Regions from separate parts of the Achromobacter sp. SX5 genome, predicted to be linked through region 1. Evidence: predicted binding sites of a transcription regulator. Region 1 holds the regulator's gene; the other holds the start of a gene.

Region 1 (7,530 bases):
TCGCCGTGATGAAGTCGGCGTATGCGATCTTCCAGCTGCCGCCGTGGTGCCCGCCGCCCTTGCTCTTCTTGCGGCGGATCACCACACGGTGGTTGTTTACCGTGCTCATGGACGGCTCCGTCAGGCGCGGCCGGTCGTCGCCGACTTGGCCTGCCGCACGTGCTCTTCCAGCTCACCGAAGGTCGGGCGCACAGCCGAGAACAGCACCTTGCGGCCGAATTCCACGGCCAGCTGCGGCGGATAGCCGTTCATGCTGGCCAGCAGCGTGGTCTTGATGCACTCCAGCACCTTGGTGGCCTCGTCGCTGCGGCGCTCGATGCGCGAGGCCAGCGGCCCGACGAAACCATAGGCCAGCAGAATGCCCAGGAACGTGCCCACCATGGCCTTGGAGATCAGGTCGCCCAGGATGGCTGGCGGCTGGTCCACGGCGGCCAGCGCCTTGATCACGCCCAGCACCGCGGCCACGATGCCGAAGGCCGGCAGGCCGTCGGCCATCTGGTGCAGCGCCCGCGCCGGCACTTCGCGCTCGTGGCGGTAGGTCTCGATTTCCTCGTCCATGAGGGTCTCGATCTCGAACGAGCTCATGTTGCCGCTGATCATGATGCGCAGGTAGTCCGTGATGAACTCCATGAGCTTCGCGTCCTTGGCGATGCGGGGATACTCGCTGAAAATCGGACTGGATTCGGGGTCCTCGATATGCGATTCGATCGCCATCAGGCCCTCGCGGCGCGCCTTGTTCAGCAGCACGTACAGCAGCGCCATCAGCTCCATGTACACGTCCTTGCCGTAGCGCGAACTCTTGAGCGCGTCGGGCAGCGCCGACTTCACCAGCGCCAGCGACTTCTTGCTGTTGCTGGCCAGGAACGCCCCGAACGCCGCGCCGAAGATGAGCGTCAGCTCGAAGGGCTGGTAGAGCGCGCCCAGGTGGCCGCCCAGCGCGATGAAGCTGCCGACGACCGACACGGCCACCACAAGAAAACCGATAACAATCAACACATCAGGCCCCTGCCAACGTAGTCTAAAACCGGCGTCAATGATCCCCTGTTCCCCCCGCTCCAAAAACGTGGGTTACGGGGGGTTTTCCAGGGCTTTTGACGTATTTGGAAACAGCCCGCCGGGCCGCCTTCAGGACTGCGCGGCGTCCGCCGCGGGCGCGCAACGGGCGCCGGCGCGCGCCCGGGCCGCGGCGCGCGTCTTGCCGGCGCGGGGCGGCGGCCGGCAGATCGCGCACACGAAATCCGACTGCGGATCGTGGGCATGGGCAATGAAATGGCCGCCGCACTGGCGGCAGGCCGACAGCTGCAGCATGCCGCCATCGAAAAACCGCACCAGCATCCAGGCGCGGGTAAAGCTGAGCACGGGCTCGGCGGCCTCGGCGTTGTCCAGGCCGGCGTTCTCCAGATACAGCCGGTAGGCGTCGATGATGGCGCGTATGCCCTTGCTGCTGGTGCGCGTATTCAGGAAGGAATACACGTTGTAGAACAGCGACGAATGGATGTTCGGCAGCCAGGTCATGAACCAGTCCACCGAGAACGGCAGCATGCCCTTGGGCGGCGAGCAGCCGCGGATCTCGCGATACAACCGGGCCAGGCGGTCGTGGCTGAGGCTGGTTTCAGCCTCCAGCACCTGCAGCCGGGCTCCCAGGGTGATCATGGAACTGGCAAGCAGGATGTCGTCCGCTTCCTGGGATACGCTCTTGGAGGCCATTACAATATTTCCGGATCGCGGCAGGCCGTCAGGCCAGTTCTTCGACAGGCTGCTTGGCCAGCAGGATCGTGGCGTGCGCCTGTTGCAGCGCACCACCCAGCACGTCGTGGGTCAGCGCCGACAGCAGGCTGTAGTCATCGAACCGGAAACGGCACAGCAGCGAGCTGGAACTGGCCAGCTTGACCAGCTGGGCCGGCGACAGCCGCATCAGGATATCGGCCACCTCGTTGCTGAAACCGAGGCGAAACATCGACGCCGCATAGTCGTCGCGCAGCATGCGCTGAGCTAGTAACAAATATGACAAATTGACTTCGCGAATGTCTGCCAGCAATGAATTTTCGACTTGTTGCACGCCCAAACTCCTAGTTCCGATCCCGCCCGCGCGGACTTAGATACGCAAATTTCCAGCAATCGCCGTTGCCGCAGGCCCAAATCAGGCCTGCTTTAATGCGAAATGTATCATTTGTTCGCAATTTAAGTAAAATTTACCACAGGTATTGTCATTTTCTATGACTTTTATGACAAATCTTTGTTGATATTGCGCAACTTGCCGATTTCGATACACCTTGACATAAAACTTTTTCACAAAATTTACCTCAATCACGCAAACAAGCGTTCAAAACGCGGCGTTCTTCGGGGAATGAAACCGTTTCCAGTGCCCACAATGGCACCTTGCCGACCACTCAATCGGCTCGCTTTCGCTTCCCGCGCGTTTGTCGACAATGTCGTATCTCGGCAACAGTCAGCGACGCGCCACGATAGATTCCGTCCGACATTCCGCAATGCCCCACGCAGATGACAGCCTGGTCGACTATGCCCCGCTAGTGCGGAAGCTGGCCCTGCAATTGCTCGCCAGACTGCCGGCCAGCGTCGAGCTCGACGACCTGATACAGGCCGGCATGATCGGCCTGCTCGACGCCGTGCGGCGTTACCAGGAAACCGCCGACGCCCAGTTCGAGACCTACGCCACCACCCGCATCCGCGGCGCCATGCTCGACGAGCTGCGCGGCCAGGACTGGCTGCCCCGCAGCGTGCGCGCCAAGGCCCGCAAGATCGAACAGGCCATCCAGCAGCTGGAGCAGCGCCTGATGCGCGCCCCCAGCGAAGCCGAAATCGCGCAACAACTCGACATCGGCCTGGGTGAATATCAGACGCTGTTGCATGACGCCCAGGGCGTGCAGATCGTCCACTATGAAGACTTCGCCGCCGACTCCGACACAGGCGGCGGCCTGGCCGACTGGTCCTCGGCGCTCGCCCACGGCTCGGCCGACGGCAATCCGCTGGACTCCCTCTTGGCCGGCGACTTCCGCCAGGCCCTGATCCACGCCATCGACGCCCTGCCCGAGCGCGAAAAACTGTTGCTGTCGCTCTGTTACGAGCAAGGCCTGAACCTCAAGGAAATCGGCGCCATCATGAACGTGACCGAAGCGCGCGTCTGCCAGCTGCGCTCCCAGGCCACGGCCCGCATCCGCGCCAAACTCAAGGAACAGGCCTGGCAGGAACTGCCGCAGGAAGGGCAAATCGCGCAGGTGATTTGAGGCTGCGCAGGCCGCCCTCTCGCAGTCTTCTCTATATAGGGGTAGCGGACGGCGTAATCGGCGCCCTCTTCTCCCCCCGCAACAACAAGAATTTCGACTTTCGCAAAAATTTCCCTAAAGATCGATTTTGGCCTGCCGTAATCCTGGCAACGGAGAGATTCCTAGACACCCGTCGACGAACTTTCCCGTTAACACCGATGGGCGGCCTTGCTGCCCAGTTTGAAGAAGCCTTTCTCTCTTGGGAGCCTCAACATGGCAGTCATCAATACCAACTATCTGTCGATGGTTGCGCAGAACAACCTGAACAAGTCGCAATCGTCGCTGGGCACCGCCATCGAGCGCCTGTCCTCCGGCCTGCGCATCAACAGCGCCAAGGACGACGCCGCCGGCCAAGCCATCGCCAACCGCTTCACCGCCAACGTCAACGGCCTGACGCAAGCCGCCCGCAACGCCAACGACGGTATCTCGATCGCCCAGACGACCGAAGGCGCCCTGAACGAAATCAACAACAACCTGCAGCGCATCCGTCAACTGACGGTGCAGGCCGCCAACGGCACCAACTCGGATACCGACCTGGAATCGATCCAGGCCGAAATCACCCAACGCCTGGGCGAAATCGACCGCGTGTCGCAACAGACCCAATTCAACGGCATTAATGTCCTGGCCAAGGACCAATCGTTGACGATCCAGGTCGGCGCCAACGACAGCGAAACGATCAGCATCGATCTGAGCAAGATCGACAAGACCACGCTGGGCCTCGACAAGCTGGACGTGAACAAGATCGCGCACAGCGTGAAGGCTGGTAACTTCACCGTCGGTGGAACCAAGGCTGCGGCGAACGCCACGTTCGATATCGATATCAGCGCAATCACGGGCGCCGCATCGGCTGCCGCGAAGAACGGCACGGTGGTTCAATCGGGCAGCACCTATTACCTCAAGTCCACGGACAACAAGTACTATCAATTGTCGGCTCCGGCGGTTGCTTCCACCGGCGCGGCAACTGTTACCGCGACCGCTTCGGCTACCGCTCTGACCGCGGGCGCCGTTTCCACCGCCGGCCTGGCCCCGCTGGCCGACATCGACACCGCCCTGCAACGCGTCGACACGCTGCGCAGCGACCTGGGTGCCGTGCAGAACCGCTTCGAATCGACGGTTGCCAACCTGAACAACACGGTCAACAACCTGTCCGCCGCCCGTTCGCGTATTGAAGACGCCGACTACGCGACTGAAGTGTCGAACATGACCAAGGCCCAGATCCTGCAACAGGCTGGCACCTCGGTCCTGGCCCAGGCCAACCAAGTGCCACAGACGGTGCTGTCGCTGCTGCGCTAATACGCTTCCGAAGCCAGGCAGGTCTTCGGACCTGCCGACGCCTCTTCGAAAGGCCCGGGAATCCATATTCTCGGGCCTTTTTTCCGTCCAAACCGGAAAAGGCCATGTTTTATTGAGCTGATTCACTCATTGCTTTCACGACTCGCAAAGTACTCTGCACGACACTCGCAGGTCTTTAGGCACATCGCATGGTCAAGCCCACTTTTCGTCGCCCCCCTCCTTCTCCCAGCCAGCCCGGCGTACCCTCGCTACAGGCGGCGCTGGCCAGAACCCAGCGCCGCCCGGACGACGCAAAGGCCTGGCGCGATCTGGGACAACGATATTTGCTAGAGGCCAACGCGCTCGAGGCCCGGGAGGCTTTGACCAAGGCAACCGGCCTGAACGCCGAAGATGCCATGTCTTGGACGCTGCTGGGGCAGGCCTGCGCCCAACTGGCCGACCACACATCGGCGCTGCAGTACTTCTCCCAAGCGCTGGAATACGACGAAAACAGCACAGCCGCCCTCTACGGCCTGGTCGAAAGCAATTTCAGCCTGGGAAAGCACGAGCCGACGCTGGCCTATGCTGAAAAACTGCTGACGCTGCAACCCAGGCACATCGGGGGGTTGCTGCGGCAATCGCAATCGCTCTTCAAACTTCATCGTTTCGACGAAGCGCTGCATGTAGCACAGTGGCTGGTGGAAAACGATGCGCGCAATCGCAGTCTTCATCTAAATGAGCTGGGCAATATGTGGCGCGACCTGGCGGAGCTCGAGAACGCCCAGGCCAGTTATGCGCAAGCAGCCAAGCTTACCGATACGGACCCGGTCCCTCTATCCAATCGAATCACCATGGCGCATTATCTTCCGCATTCAACGCCGGAAGAGATATTGGCTTTATGCCAGGAGTGGGGACAAAAGTTCGCCCCACGTACAAAGACGCCGCGACAGCAAGCCACCGACCGGACGCCGGGCCGCCCATTGCGGATCGGCATGGTATCCGACGGGTTTCGCCGACACCCTGTCGGCTACATGATCACACCGGCCCTTGAAAGCATAGGAACGTGGGGGATCAAACTGTTCTTTTACACGAGCAGCAACGTCGTCGATTCGATCACTCAACAGCTGATGCGGATCGCGACGAAATGGACTGACATCGCTCGCCTTTCGGACACCGAACTGGCGGACTCCATCAGAAACGACTCCATCGACATCCTGATCGACCTTTCCGGCCACAACGCCGGAACCAGGATGCGCACCATCGCCATGGAACCCGCGCCGGTCATCGTGAAATGGGTGGGCGGTCTGATCAATACCACCGGCGTTGAATCGATCGACTATCTGATCAGCGATGGCGTCGAGTCCCCACCGGGCAGCGACGCGTTTTACACGGAAAAACTCATCCGCATGCCGGATGACTATATCTGTTACCAGCCGCCGTCGCACATGCCCGAAGTGGGTCCGCTACCCGCGGCGACGAACGGCTACGTCACCTTCGGATGCTTCAACAATCCCACAAAGGTCAATGAGGTCTTGCTGGCCGAATGGGCCAGGCTTCTGCTTGCGGTTCCCGATTCAAGGCTGTTTCTCAAGGGAACGGCCTTCGGCTTCGAAACCATGCAGCAACGCGTCGTCCGCATCATGGCCACGCACGGCATCGACGCGTCCCGCATCCGCTTCGAAGGCCATTCGAATCACGTCAAGTTGCTGGAAAGCTATAACGAGATCGATATCGCCCTGGACCCCTGGCCCTATTCGGGCGGCTTGACGACCTGCGAAGCAATGATGATGGGTGTGCCCGTGATCACGCTTCCTGGGCCGACTTTCGCCGGACGGCATTCGGCCACGCATCTGGTCAATGCCGGAATGCCCGAACTGGTGACGCAGGATTGGGATGAATATATCGCTCGCGCCAAAGGCCTGGCGGGCGACTTGCAAAGCCTGTCCATCATTCGCAGCCATCTGCGGCGGATTCTGCTGGACTCTCCGGTTTGCAATAGCGCCAAGTACGCCGGACACCTGGCCGATGCCTTGCGCGCCATCTGGCAACGATACTGCGAAGGCAAGACGCCCGCGGCCCTTGGCTTTACGGAGCAAGGCCTGCCGCAGTTTGAAGGTGATGCGGCGCCTACGCTGGTCTCACACCCAGATGTCTCCGCTGACGACAGTCCGAACGCAGAGTGCTTCGCTTTCTCCTTCGAAGGAAAAATCGTCGTTCTCGACCACGGGGCGGCACTGTCCGGCCATCCGCATTTCGCACGAATGGCGGATCTCGGCGCTTTCTCCACGATTGTTATTGATCCGGCGAGCAAACTGACCAGTGCTGCCGAGTTGCAGTCCCAAGGACATTTGCAGCACTATCATGGCCACTACGCGCTTGGGTCGGGAAGCAGCGCCGATCTGTACGTCTGCCTGGACGCCGAACGGTCCGGCACACTGCCCCCGCTTTCCCCTGAACGGCAACCGGCATTTGCGCGGCAACCCAGCAACGTGATCGCGAAGCTGACCCTGCCCTGCACACGGCTGGACGATGTCGATGGGCTCGCCAGAGTCGATTGGCTGTGGCTTGACGATGCCAACGACAACCTCGGCATTTTGCAAGGCGCCTCCAGATTGCTGGATTCCGTGCTTATCCTGCAAGTGGGCATACGTTTTGTGGAAACCTACGAGCGGCAGCCCAGGCTGCACGAGGTCGAAGCCATGTTGAAGCCGTACGGCTTCCGGCTTCTGCGCCTGAATAACCTGCGCCACCACAACTACCTGCCAGTATCGGAGGGGAATTCCACCATCGATGGAGCACAGTTGCTGTCGGCCGATGCAGTGTTCGTGCCCGACGAATCCAGGCTGGACAAGCTGGATACGAATCAGCATCTGAAACTCGCATTCCTGCTGCACACCATCTATCAAACCACGGACCTCGCACACGAAGTTCTTGGCCGGGTTGACGCAGCGGAGGCACAGCGCTATCTGGCATC
Region 2 (7,530 bases), 1.8 Mb from region 1:
GTCCACCACCTCGGCAAGACCCTGATCCTGTTCCGCCCGCTGGCCGGCAATATCAAGCCCGCCGCCCTGGCCGCCCAGGAACCCGAACGTCCCGCCAAGCGCCGCGCCTCCGAGCCGCATACGCCCAAGAAGCTGGCCGCCGAAGGCAAGACCCTGGCCAAGCGCCCGCGCCGCAGCGAATCCGAGGAACCCAAGCCTAAGACGCGCTTCGTTCCGGCCGATCAGCTCAACAAGAACGGCAAACCCATGCGTCCCAGCACCAAGAAGGCCTCGGCCAGCGGCCACGGCATTCCGCGCCGCGCCGGCAGCGCGCTCAGCCTGCGGGCCGGAGCCCGTAGCGGCACCAGCCGCCGTACGGCGAAACGCTGAACGCAGGCACAAAAACGGGCGCTTTACGCGCCCGGCCCACCATAGCTGCCCGCATCGAACCGCGGAATCCATGCGTACAGCACGGCGCTGACTATGGTGTTTTGATGGTTTCCTGCTAACTACTGCGGCGTCAGATGTAACGCACGCCCAACACTTCATACTCGCGAACGCCAGCCGGGGCCTTGACCTCGACCACGTCGCCTTCGCTCTTGCCGATCAGCGCGCGGGCCACCGGGCTCGACACGGAGATCAGGTTCGCCTTGATGTCGGCTTCGACGTCGCCGACGATCTGGTACGTCACGCGATCGCCCGAATCCAGGTCCTCGATCTCGACGGTTGCGCCGAATACGGCGCGACCTTCGGCCTCGAGGGCGGTGGGGTCGATCAGATGGGCATTGGAAAGCGTGCCTTCAAGCTCAGCAATCCGGCCCTCGATAAAGCCTTGGCGCTCGCGAGCTGCGTCGTACTCGGCGTTTTCCGACAGATCGCCCTGGGCACGCGCCTCGGCGATAGCGTTAATCACAGCGGGACGTTCCACGGTTTTCAGCCGCTGGAGCTCTTCTTGCAAGCGCTCGGCCCCGCGCACGGTCAAAGGAATGGCAGACATGTCGTTTCCCAAACAAAAGAAGAAAACGCCCCGAAGGAGCGTTCTCGGTGAAGGCCGCAAAACGCGCGCCCGTGCCGTCGGGACTTCTTGACGGCGGCGCGGCAAACGACCAAAACAAAACCCCGGCTCGGGTCGGAACCGGGGCAATCAAGGTCATATTGTGGGCAAAGTCCACCGGAATTGCAAGCCACCGGAGAAACCGTCGTTTTCGGCGGATTTCGATGCCGTAACCGTCCGAAAACGTGATTTTTTTCCAATGTCCTTGCGCAAACGCAAACCGGCCGCGCATGCCGGCCCAAAACATGGCGGATGCGGCGGCCGACGGGAAAAACGACTGGAAAAAGACAGCTGAATCGGTTTAAAAATACAAATTGTCGAATTATTAACAAATTCATACATATGGGTCCGGATCGGTTCTTTTTCTGTGCGCCCACCTCGGCCGGCCGCAGCCATCCCTGTCACTTCCGATGTAGGTAGCGGCGGGCGCCATGCGCGGCCCGCCCGCCCCGCCGTCGCGGACGGCCCGGCCCGCTGCCGGGCGCCGCGCAATGCACTGAGGAAGGAGAAACACCCATGCTTGAAAATTTGACGGTCCGCACCGGAATGCTGCTGGTGCTGGGCAGCTTCGTGATCGTCCTGACCCTGGCCAATGGCCTGGGCTGGACCAACGCCCAGCGCAGCGTCGCCGAGATCCGGGACTTGAACCATGTCGCGGTCGACCAGGTCGACCCGTTGTATCAGGCCGAGGCCGCCCTGCTGCGCACGCGGCTCGCGCTGAGCAGCGCCATGACAGCCCAACGGGTGGGCGCCGAGGACCAGGCCGGGCAGGCCGAGCAGCAGGCCATGGAGCACCTGGCGCTGGCGCGCGAGCGCTTCGCCCGCTATATCGACGTGCCCAGGAGCGGGCGCGACCAGGCCCTGGCGCAGGCGGTGCAGGCCAGCTTCTCGGAGTATGGCGCGGCGCTCGACGCGCTGAGGGCGGACGTGCGCGAACGCCTGCCCGCCAAGTACCAGGAAGACAAGGCATGGGCGCAGCGGGCCGACACCGGCTTCGCCCAGGACATGCAGGCGTTCCTGGCATGGACCGCCGAACGCAGCGGCGGCGTGCTGGCCAGTTCCCAGCGCACCTACTCCACCGCGCAGATATCGGCCACCGCGCTGGTCGCCATCGGGGTGCTGCTGACGGTGCTGTGCTGGCTCTTCATCCGCTTTTCGGTGCTGCGGCCGCTGCGGCAGGCCAGCGGCTACTTCGACCGCATCGCGGCCGGCGACCTGACGACGCGCGTGCACAGCCGTTCCGACAACGAGATCGGTTGCCTCTACGCCGCGCTCAGGCGCATGCAGGAAGGCCTGACCCGCACGGTGACCGCGGTGCGCAAGGGAGTCGAGGAAATCAACGCGCGCGCCGCCGAGATCGCGGCCGGCAATGCCCACCTGTCGGTGCGCACCGAGCAGCAGGCGTCGGCGCTGCAGGAAACCGCCACCACCATGGAAGAGCTGGCGGCGACCGTCAAGCAGAACGCGCAGAGCGCCGCCCAGGCCAACCAGCTGGTGATGGACAGCATGGACGTGGCCGAACGCGGCGGCCAGAGCGTGGACCGAGTGGTATCCACCATGCAGGACATCTCGGCCAGCTCGCGCAAGATCTCCGACATCGTCTCGGTGATAGACGGCATCGCGTTCCAGACCAACATCCTGGCGCTGAACGCGGCGGTGGAGGCGGCCCGCGCCGGCGAGCAGGGCAAGGGTTTCGCGGTGGTCGCCGGCGAGGTCCGCACGCTGGCCCAGCGCGCCGCGCTGGCGGCCAAGGAGATCAAGGCCCTGATCGAGGCCTCGGTGGCCACGGTGACCGCCGGCTCGGCCCAGGTCGAGGCCGCCGGACGGACCATGCAGGAAATCGTGGGTTCGGTGCAGCGGGTGGCCTGCCTCATGGGCGAGATCTCCGCCGCCTCGGCCCAGCAGGCCAGCGGCATCGACCAGGTCGGCCTGGCGATCGCGCAGATGGACGAGGTCACCCACCAGAACGCGGCGCTGGTGCAGGAAGCCTCCGCCGCCGCCGCGGCGATGGAGGACCAGGCGCGGCGCCTGGCCGAGGCCACCGCGGTGTTCAAGACATTGTCGGGCCAGGCGATCGACGTGACGCCGACCGCCCGGCTGGTGCCCGTCTAGGTCTTCCGGCGGCGCAGCAGCGCGTACAGGATGATGGCGCCGAAGGTGGCGGTGCCGATGCCGCCCAGGGTGAAGGTGCCCAGCTTGACGGTGAAGTCGCCCGCCCCCAGCACCAGCGTGACCGCGGCCACGATGAGGTTGCGGTTGTCGCTGAAGTCCACCTGGTTGACCACCCAGATGCGGGCGCCGGCGATGGCGATCAGGCCGAACACCACCACCGACATGCCGCCCAGCACCGGCGCGGGGATGGTCTGGATCAGCGCGCCGAACTTGGGCGAGAAGCCCAGCACGATGGCGATCAGGGCGGCCACCACGAAGACCAGGGTGGAATAGATGCGGGTCACGGCCATGACGCCGATGTTCTCGGCGTAGGTGGTGACGCCGGTGCCGCCCACCGCGCCCGACACCATGGTGGCGACCCCGTCGCCCACGAAGGCGCGGCCCAGGTAGCGGTCCAGGTCCTGTCCGGTCATGGCGCTGACCGCCTTCACGTGGCCGAGGTTTTCCGCCACCAGGATGATGGCGACCGGCACGATCAGGCCCATGGCCTCGGCCTTGAACACGGGCGCGGCGAACTGCGGCAGGCCGAACCAGGCGGCCGCGGACACCGCCGAAAAGTCTATCGGCTTGCCCAGGCCCAGGCCGTTGGCGAAGACACCGTACACCACGCAGGCCAGGATCATGCCCACCAGGATGAGCAGGCGCTGCACCATGCCCTTGGTATAGACCGCGATGCCGCCGACGCAGAGGACGGTGACCAGCGCCATCGCGGTGTCGAAGCCCGAGGCCCCCATCGCGCCCTTGGCGGCGATGGGCGCCAGATTCAGGCCGATCACGGCGACCACCGCGCCCGTGACCACCGGCGGCATCAGCGTGTCGATCCAGTTCGCGCCCGCGCCCGCGCGCGAGTTGGCGATCCAGACCAGCAGGCCGATCAGCGTATAGGCCAGGCCGCAGGCGATGATGGCGCCCAGCGCCACGCCGATATTGGCGTTGGGGCCGGCCCCGGCGTAGCCGGTGACCGCGATCACGCCGCCGATGAAGGCGAAGCTGGAACCCAGGTAGCTCGGCACCCGGCCGCCGACGAACAGGAAGAAGATCAGCGTTCCGATGCCCGACATCAGGATGGCGACGTTGGGATCGAAGCCCATCAGCAGCGGCGCCAGCACGGTGGACCCGAACATGGCGACGACGTGCTGGGCGCCCATGGCCACGTTCTTGGGCCAGGACAGCCTTTCGTCGGGCGCGATGATGACGCCGGGCTCGGCGTCGTCGGCCAGGCGCCAGCGCGGAAAGTAGGAATTGGACATGGATGCCCCGGGAAAGTGGTTCGAAGGGAGGATGGAGACTGCGAGCGGGCGCCAGTGTAAATGGGGCCGCGAACCACCCGCAACGTTTAAGTTCCTCGCGGCGATGCCGTATTGGTGGAAACCCCCAAATCCCGACTGGCGACAGGAGCAATCATGGCGATCGATTCCATCCAAGGCACCTCCCGGCTCAAGAGCCTGACCGACCTGTGGGCCGAGCGCATCCAGGCCAGCCGGACCCGCCAGGACGCGCCCGCCGCGGTGTCGGCGCAGGACGGCAAGATCCGCGTCAGCCAGCCGGGCGCGATGGCGGTGGGCGGCGCGCAGGCCTCCGAGGAAACCGACAACGAGGACGAATACACCCGCCAGATCAAGGAATTGCAGAAACAGCTGCAGCGCGTCATGGAGCAGATCGCCCGGGTCAAGGCCAGCGCCATGTCGGCCGAAATGAAGGCAAGCCAGGTGCAGGCGCTCAACGCGCAGGCGCTGCAGATCCAGGCGCAGATCTCGCAGGTGATGACGCAGCAGGCCCGCGCGATGCAGGGCGGCGTGTCGGCCACCGCATAATCCGCAAGCGGGCGCGGCCGCCCGCGCTGATGGGCCGCATCAAAATTTCTGATTGGACTCGCCGCAGGGCTGACATTACTGTCTCCGGACAAATCTAAAACCACGGAGACAAACCATGCACGCAATGCGCACAGCCCTCGCAGGGGCGCTGCTGGCCGCCTGTGCCGCGCCGGCCCTGGCAGGCACGGTGACGGTGATCACTTCGTTCCCCAAGGACCTGACCCAGGCCTATAAGGCGGCGTTCGAGAAGGCCAACCCCGGCATCACGCTGGAAATCCTGAACAAGAACACGGTATCTGGCATCGCCTACGTGCGCGAAACGCCCGCGGGCCAGCGCCCCGAAGTGTTCTGGGCCAGCGCGCCCGACGCGTTCGAAGTGCTGGGGCGCGACAAGCTGCTGGCCAAGTCGTCCGACGTGGCGAACAAGGATGTGCCGGACAAGATCGGCAGCTACCCCATCAACGATCCCGCCGGCATGTACCTGGGCCAGGCGCTGGCCGGCTACGGCATCATCTACAACACGCGCTACATCGCCGCGCACAAGCTGCCCGCGCCGGTCGAATGGAAGGACCTGCTCGCGCCGCAGTGGTTCGGCCACGTCGGCATCACCTCGCCGTCGCGCTCGGGCACCATGCACCTGACGGTCGAGACCATTCTGCAGGGCGAAGGCTGGGACGAAGGCTGGCGCACGCTGCTGCGCATGTCGGGCAACAGCAGCGCCATCACCGAGCGCTCGTTCGGCGTGCCCGACGGCGTGAACAACGGGCAGTTCGGCGCCGGCCCGGTGATCGACTTCTTCGGACTGTCCAGCAAGTACTCCAAGTTCCCGGTCGACTTCGTCTACCCGTCGGAGACCGCCATCGTGCCGGCCAACATCGCCTTGATCGAGGGCGCCAAGAACACCGAGGAAGGCAAGAAGTTCATCGCCTTCACGCTCAGCCAGGCGGGCCAGGAGCTGCTGCTGCAGCCCAAGATCTCGCGCCTGCCGGTGCTGCCCTACTCCGCGCTGGCCGGCAAGATCCCGCCCGGCTATCCCGATCCGGCCGAAATCGCCAAGCGCAGCAAGGTGCAGTTCAACGCCGACCTGTCGCAGACGCGCTACTACGTGGTGCAGTCGCTGTACGACCAGACCGTCACGTTCCGCCTGAAGGAACTGCAGGCGGCCACCAAGGCCATTTACGACGCGGAGGCCAAGCTGGGCGACAAGGCCAGGAGCGGCAAGGCCGCCGAGCTGCTGGAGCAGGCCCGCAAGCTGACCTGGGCGCCGCTGGTCGACGGCAAGAAGGCATCGGACCCGGCCTTCCTGGCCATCTTCGCCGGCAACAAGAAAGACGCCGCCGTCAACCAGCAGATCACGCAGCTCGAAGGCGAGTGGAACGGGCAGGCCCGCGCCAACTACGAAGAAGCCGTGAAGCTGGCCCGGCAGGCCGCCGCGCTGTAGCGGCGTAGCGGTATCCGCGGCCGGCGGCGGGCGGCAGCGCCCGGCCCGCCGGCCGATTTCCGGCGCCCCGTCCGCGCGGACGGGGCATTAGCAACGATTGCGGGATTCTCGATGGATTATTCGGGCCATTCGCGCCTGCACGCCGGCCCTGTGCTGACGGCGCTCCTGGTGTTCGGCTTTTTGCTGCTGTTTTTGGCCATTCCGGTCGGCACGGTGTTCTACAGCGCCTTCGTGAACGCCGACGGCAGCTTCACGATGGGCCATTTCGGCGCCTTCTTCAATCAGCCCCTGATGCAGGAGGCGTTCTTCAACAGCCTGTACGTGGCGGGCTGGTCGGCCCTGCTGGCCTCGCTCATCGCGGTGCCGCTGGCCTACCTGACGGTGCGCTTCGAATTCCGCGGCGCGCTGCTGATCCAGACGCTGGGCGTGCTGCCGCTGATCATGCCGCCCTTCGTCGGCGCGGTCGCCATGCAGCTGATCTTCGGCCGCTCGGGCAGCGTCAACCTGCTGCTGCAGGACTGGTTCGGCTTCACGCTGCCCTTCATGGAAGGGCTGAACGGCGTGATCTTCGTGGAGGCGCTGCACTACTTCCCGTTCATCCTGATGAACCTGGTGGTGGCGCTGCGCAACATCGACGGCGCGATGGAAGAAGCCGCGCTCAACCTGGGATCGCGCGGCTTCCGGCTGTTTCGGCGCGTGATCTTCCCGCTGGCGCTGCCCGGCTACGTGGCCGGCGCCTCGCTGGTGTTCGTGAAAGTCTTCGACGATCTGGGCACGCCGCTGGTGCTGGGCACCACCAACATGCTGGCGCCGCAGGCCTATCTGCGCATCACCCAGGTGGGCCTGGAAGATCCGCTGGGCTACGTCATCAGCGTCATCATGGTCGGCTTCTCGATCCTGGCGCTGTGGCTGTCGGCGCGGGTGCTCAAGGGCAAGGACTACTCCACTCTGCAAAAGGGCGGCAACTCGCTGCACAAGCGCAAGCTGCGCCCCGCGGAAAGCGTGCTGGCCTATGGCTGGATACTGCTGGTGCTGCTGCTGGTGCTGTCGCCGCACATGGGCGTGCTGCT

Evidence for each region. The regulator FliA, encoded in region 1, starts transcription of late flagellar genes. The targets are predictions, from matches to a motif close to CTAAAGTTTNNNNNNNNNNNGCCGNTA.
Region 2: a site for FliA is predicted at 4,541-4,567, ahead of AC1M14_RS06620 (FlxA-like family protein). Genes of this name have one in related genera too.

Annotation. Positions count from the first base shown of each region.
Region 1 is NZ_CM160041.1:3,214,553-3,222,082, forward strand. Features, by position in the region: gene motB (flagellar motor protein MotB) at 1-109, opposite strand, end outside; gene motA (flagellar motor stator protein MotA) at 121-996, opposite strand; gene flhC (flagellar transcriptional regulator FlhC) at 1,126-1,707, opposite strand; gene flhD (flagellar transcriptional regulator FlhD) at 1,736-2,059, opposite strand; gene AC1M14_RS15165 (RNA polymerase sigma factor FliA) at 2,490-3,245, shown strand; gene AC1M14_RS15170 (FliC/FljB family flagellin) at 3,498-4,577, shown strand; gene AC1M14_RS15175 (O-linked N-acetylglucosamine transferase family protein) at 4,766-7,530, shown strand, end outside.
Region 2 is NZ_CM160041.1:1,407,894-1,415,423, reverse strand. Features, by position in the region: gene AC1M14_RS06640 (YhbY family RNA-binding protein) at 1-369, shown strand, start outside; gene greA (transcription elongation factor GreA) at 500-976, opposite strand; gene AC1M14_RS06630 (methyl-accepting chemotaxis protein) at 1,550-3,145, shown strand; gene AC1M14_RS06625 (solute carrier family 23 protein) at 3,142-4,455, opposite strand; gene AC1M14_RS06620 (FlxA-like family protein) at 4,609-5,019, shown strand; gene AC1M14_RS06615 (ABC transporter substrate-binding protein) at 5,135-6,460, shown strand; gene AC1M14_RS06610 (ABC transporter permease) at 6,572-7,530, shown strand, end outside.